2 regions of the Virgibacillus dokdonensis genome follow, and region 2 is predicted to be linked to the other one. Evidence: riboswitches for the same ligand, from Rfam matches in the RefSeq annotation. Region 2 holds a riboswitch; the other holds the start of a gene.

What was found. Region 2 has a riboswitch for lysine ahead of dapA (4-hydroxy-tetrahydrodipicolinate synthase). Riboswitches for the same ligand answer to the same signal wherever they lie in the genome.
Region 1: linked by a shared signal. The riboswitch ahead of B2C77_RS08140 (Na+/H+ antiporter NhaC family protein) and the one ahead of dapA (4-hydroxy-tetrahydrodipicolinate synthase) in region 2 are both predicted to bind lysine.

What each region holds. Positions count from the first base shown of each region.
Region 1 is NZ_LT745763.1:1,417,360-1,420,564, forward strand. It holds gene yunB (sporulation protein YunB) at 179-952, shown strand; lysine riboswitch at 1,000-1,180, shown strand; gene B2C77_RS08140 (Na+/H+ antiporter NhaC family protein) at 1,342-2,898, shown strand.
Region 2 is NZ_LT745763.1:1,018,797-1,022,001, reverse strand. It holds gene B2C77_RS06435 (lactonase family protein) at 1-97, opposite strand, end outside; gene B2C77_RS06430 (CueP family metal-binding protein) at 674-1,216, shown strand; lysine riboswitch at 1,437-1,616, shown strand; gene dapA (4-hydroxy-tetrahydrodipicolinate synthase) at 1,728-2,609, shown strand; gene B2C77_RS06420 (2,3-butanediol dehydrogenase) at 2,797-3,205, shown strand, end outside.

The DNA of each region.
Region 1 (3,205 bases), 400 kb from region 2:
AAAGCCTGTATAGTAAGAGATAACACTATTTAAATTTTATTTCTTCTTTAAAAATTCGTGGGGCAGAAAAGAAACGCTCATGAATGAAAGATACACTTTATATGAAACATGGAATGATAGAATTTTTCATTCTAATCCTCCTTTAGCATACATAGACTTGCTTTGAGGAGGTTTTTTGATGAAAAAGCGACCAAGAAGGAAATTACGAACAGACTCCCCTTTGAAAATAATATTATTGTTGACGACAATTGCTTTTGTTCTTTTGACCTCCCTTAGTATTTTAATTGTTGATAAAGGGATAACTCCTCCTTTGATGGAGATAGCAAATCAAAAAACAAGAGAATTTGCTACGAGAACGATTAATGAAGCAGTGAAATCGACTGAAAATATTAGCTTTGATGATTTAATGGAAGTTAATTCGGAAAATGATGTATCTATTGTCGGGTGGAAATCCGCTGCTGTAAATCGTGCGCTTCGAGCGGCTACCAAACGAGCAGAATACTTTTTGTACGGTATGAATAAAGGGCAAACATTGGATACAGAAGATCCCGACATGCCACCACAGGATTATGGAGATACAGCAAATGAGTTAGCGGATAAAGACCCTACAGTTGTTGAGATTCCAATAGGTCAAGCTACTGGGAGCACGATTTTAGCAAATCTAGGACCTAAAATACCGGTTCATTTTGAAATTGTTGGTAGTATTCAATCAGATGTGGAATATATTATGAAAGACTTTGGGATCAATGCTGCTTTAATAGAAATATATATACCAGTGACAGTAAATGCACAAATTGTTGTACCGTTTAGTACGGAGTCAGCAGAAATTCGTACGAAGGTATATGTAGATTCTCGTGTAATTATGGGCGATGTTCCACAATTTTACGGAGGTGATGGTGAAAACGCACCTAACATTTCCGTTCCCAAAGATGACTTGAATCGAGACAATTAAAATGTTATAATTACTTTTATAAATAGAATATTTAAACCTTATCAGATCGGTGAGGTAGAGGTGCAGTATATAAGAGTAGTCTATTGGAGGATGACAACGATGAAGGTAGATGAAAGGATATATTGCCGAAGCAGTATGTAAGGGTCGCACTTCGTATTGCTGGTATGCTTTTGAATAAGAGGTATACTGTCATGCAGCAAGCAACATGCATGGAGAACTACTGATCGAAATGGAGGATAACGTATATTGTAAAGACAATGGTAGGTTATTTTCTATCATTGTCTTTTTCTATGTTTTAACTTAAAAAACTTCAATTCACTTATCCCCTCTCTCCTTGAACAGTATGTTTCCTTGCTCGATTGCAACCAATTTTTATGGAGGTAACCGGAATGGAAGGAACAATTTTTTCACTTATCCCAGCAGTTTTGATGCTGGTACTAGTTCTCTTAACGAGAAATGTTTTATTATCTTTAGGAACTGGAATTGTAGTAGGCGCGCTGCTTATCCATAATTTTTCTGTTTTAGATTCATTCCACGAGATTTGGACACAGTTTTATACCATTTTTGTCTCTGATGGAGCACTAAATACTGGGAATATTCTATTGCTATCATTTTTAATATTATTAGGGATGATGACTGCTTTTTTACAAGCGTCTGGAGGAAGCAAAGCCTTTGGTGATTGGATGATAAAAAAAGTAAAAACTCGCTCTGGAGCTCAGGGAATGAGTGCATTCTTAGGGTTAATTATATTTATAGATGATTATTTTAACAGTTTGGCCGTTGGTCAGATTGCCCGCCCACTTACAGATCGACATAAAGTTTCCCGAGCTAAATTGGCCTATATCATTGACTCGACATCTGCACCTGTCACAGTTATATCTCCTATTTCTAGCTGGGGAGCATATATCATTGGAATTATGGGTGGCTTATTTGCTGCCAACGGAATTACATCATTGGAGCCTTTGGAAGCTTTTGTTAAAATGATCCCCTATAATTTATATGCAATCGCAGCAGTTTTAGCGGTTTTTTTAGTTGCTTATTTAAAAGTAGATATTGGTCCAATGCGAAAACATGAAAAACGTGCAATGGAAACAGGTGAATTAATTGATCCAAAACAGGATAGTGTACCAGGAGATTTAAGTGACACGTTTACAGCACATCAAAATGGGAGAATTTATCATCTTTTATTACCTATTGGTGTACTAATTGTAGCAACAGTGTCTTCAATGATTATTACTGGCGCAATGGCTACAGAAGGTAACATCAATTTACTTACTATATTTGCAAACACTAACGTAAACTTATCCTTGTTTACTGGTGGTGTAATTGCAGTATTAACCTCCTTTTTGTTCCATCTTAGCCAGCAAAAACCGAGAAATTCAAGCTTAAAGATTGTTTTAGAAGGTGCCAAAACAATGATGCCAGCAATTTATATTCTACTCTTGGCTTGGATGATAGGTTCTATTATTGGGGTTTTGGAAACGGGTGAATATTTAGCTGGTATCGTAAACGATGCCTCGTTAAACCCTGCTTTATTGCCATTTTTGTTTTTCATTATTGCTGGTTTTATGGCACTTGCAACAGGAACATCTTGGGGAACGTTTGGAATCATGTTACCGATTGCTGCGGAAGTAACAAGTATTACAGATATGGAAATGCTATTACCATCTATGGCGGCGGTATTAGCTGGTGCTGTCTTTGGAGATCATTGTACACCGATATCGGATACAACTATTCTGTCAGCTACGGGAGCAGGAGCGAATCATATTGATCATGTGATGACACAACTTCCTTACGCTTTAATTGCAGCTTTAGCTGCATCTATTGGTTACATTTTAGTTGGACTTACAAATCAAGTGTTACTGCCTCTACTAGTGTCACTATCCATTATTATTGCCTTTGCTACCATTATTCATTTTGTGAGAAAAACAAAAACGGTCCAATAAGTGTATGGAAGTGAAAAGCCTCTAAGGTTTCGACGCTAAGAAATCAAAAACTTCTTAGCGTAAAGCCGAAGGAGGTTTTTTGCATTATAGGAAAGCATAAAAGCTTAAAGGTTTATGGCTAGTATTATCTCTCAACATATCGACTGGTCATTTTTAGTGTGTTTTTTAGTATTCCATATAATGGGCATAAATATTTTTTGACATATGCATGAAGTGCCGTTATAATACAAACATAAATATCTGAAAAAACCAAACTTTTAAAAGATTTCTTCTTTCTAAATTTTTTAGACAGAAGAATAAAGGGGGA
Region 2 (3,205 bases):
TTATTTTTTTCGCTTTTGGATCTAATTCAAAACGATAGATACCCTTACTTGTATTACGCGTGTACGTCCCTGCATATCCAAGAAAATTATTTTTCATGATGATACCTTCCTTTTTAAAGAGATGTGTACTTAAAGTCTAAGCGCAAATGAATAAAAAGTAAAACGCGGAGAGGGAGAAACTTCTTAACATCTATGGAAACCAGCCTATATCTGGTTTCGAAGAATAGAAGGAAAAGGTGCTTTTTAATAAGAAAAAGACGCTGTCACTTTTAGACAATCCCAAAAACCCCCAATTAAAGCTAGGACCGATGATGTCTCCAGAATCATTGTTTATAACATCATTTAATTTATTTCTCCTTCAAATATTTACATTATATTCCTGCCACCCATTATTTAGATATATAACCAATAGATACCTTTTTCATATTAAATGTTCTACAAAATATTTGCACTTTTTTATGATAGTAACAATTAAGGTTCTAAAGATCATTTTATGCACGGCATATAGCGTTTGGATTATTGGATAAACCACTATATATAGGTTTTTGAAAGTGTAATTTTTTAAAATCGACCTTTTTGGTAAATAACCATCTGCTAGCAAATGATTGATTGTCTAATGAACGATTTGCTATACTTTTCTCAAACAATAAACTATAAAATGGAGGTGACGATATTGAAATTAAAATCCTTACTACTCTTCTTGATACTATCACTATTTGGACTAATACTAGTCGCATGTAATAACGACGATACGACAAGTGAAACTGAAGAGAATAGTGATAAAGTAGACGTTAAACAGTTAGTAAACGATTACAGCACGGACAAAAAAGAAGCAGAATCAGCTTCAATTACAGGTGAAGAGCTAGTTGTAAATACTACAGCTGGAAAAGAAAAAAGCTATGAACTCCCTAAAGATGAATTTTTCGTTTCTATTGCTCCATTCGTAGAACAAACGCATCCTTGTACTTACCATAGTTTAACAGGATGCCAAGGCGAAATGGTAATGAAAGAATTCGATGTATATATTGAAGATGAAGATGGTAATGTCGTTGTCGATGAAAAAGTAATGTCTTTGGCAAATGGTTTTATTGACTTATGGGTTCCTAGAGACAAAAAATACCATATAACAATAGAGCATGATGGTAAACAAGTTCAATCTGAATTTTCCTCTTATACAGAAGACCCAACCTGCCTCACTAATATGCAATTAACGTAGGTATCACTTAGCTAAAGCCTAGATCAAGAACTTTAGACAAAAGGTGGCTTGCAAGCACGCCTTAGATTAGATTTCAATTCTATAATAGATAATGGACCAAAGTATGCTAATCTTAGGCATTTTATATAGATAAAACACGTAAAAAGTGTTCTTGCATAACAAGGAGAAATCTGCTATAGTACAGACAATCGAATATATTCCTATTTCAAAATGTTATTGAAATAAGGATAGAGGTGCGAGGCTCAAAAGTACACTATTGGAGGATAATGAGATCCATGGAAAATAGTGAAAAGGGTGCTTTGCCGAAGTTGTAGAGAACTCATTACTTCTACAGCTGGTTCTGCTATTGAACAAATACAGGACTGTCATATAGGTAACTATATGGAGGGCTATCTAGACGCATGAAGCTTTTAAACTTTCAAAGCAGCAGCGATATGCCGTCGCTGTTGCTTTTTTGCGGACAAAATTGCCTTGTTACCTACACTATAATTTTAAAAAAGGGTGTGAAGTAATGAATTTTGGCCAAGTTATCACTGCAATGGTAACACCATTTGACAACAACGAAAATATTGATTTTTATGCCGTTGAAAAACTTGTCAACTACTTAATTGAAAATGGATCGGATAGCTTAGTTATTGCTGGTACTACTGGAGAATCACCAACGTTAACCAATGATGAAAAAATAGCTTTATTTAAACATGTAGTTACAGTTTCTAAAGGACGAGCAAAAATAATAGCCGGAACAGGTTCTAATAATACGAAAGCTTCCATTGAATTAACCAAGCTGGCTGAAAAAACTGGTGTCGACGCAATTATGCTTGTCACCCCTTACTACAACAAGCCTTCTCAAGAAGGTATTTATCAGCATTTTGCTACGATTGCTAACGCAACACATTTACCAATAATGCTTTATAACGTACCTGGCAGAACTTCTGTCCAAGTGGAAGCGGATACGATCAATCGTCTTTCTAACATAGAGAATATTGTATCGGTTAAAGAAGCAAGTGGTAATTTAGATCAAATGACAACCATAATCTCTAACACTCCAGATAGTTTCACTTTATACTGTGGAGATGATAGCTTAACGCTACCTGCCATTGCCATTGGTGCAAATGGCATTGTATCCGTTTCCTCTCATATTATTGGTAACCAAATGCAGGAAATGATCCAGCACTTTAGAAATGGTGACATCACCACAAGCGCAAAATCGCACCAAAAATTACTGCCAATAATGAAAGCAATGTTTGCTCAGTCAAGTCCGGCTCCGGTTAAAAGTGCTCTAAATATGCTAGGCATTACGGTTGGAGATGTCCGTCTACCAATACAGAACTTAACAAAAATGGAATGGGATACACTAGAACAACAACTTACTGCCACTGGTATTTTAAAATAGATTTATTCATTACCATGAAGTGAGTACCTTCTATACAGTTGTAATCCCTTGAAGATAAACCTAAGAAATATGAACATTTTGTTACATTGTCGTTAACTCAAACAAAAGAGTGTCGAAATTTGTAAATCTGCGATACAATAATACCGGAGTTAGTTTGTAAAAATTTTCTTTTGGGGGTAACAACATTATGAAAGCAGCAGTATGGTATGGACAAAAAGACATTCGCGTAGAAGAAAGAGAACAAAAACCATTAAAAGACACAGAGGTTAAAGTAAAGGTTGCATGGGCTGGTCTATGCGGTAGTGACTTACATGAGTATGAAGAAGGTCCAGTATTTATTCCAACAGAAAAAGAAGATGAATTAGCTGGTGGTATTGCGCCGCTTACCATGGGGCATGAATTTGCTGGTGTCATTGAAGAAGTTGGGGCAAAGGTAACAAACTTCAAACCAGGCGACCGCGTAGCTGTAAATCCAACTATTACGCATGGCAACAAATCAGAAGATCTTGATCCATATGATGGTTTTTCTTTTGTAGGCTTGCACACAGATGGTGGATTCACATCTTTTGCCAATGTTCCAGAAAACAACGTGTATC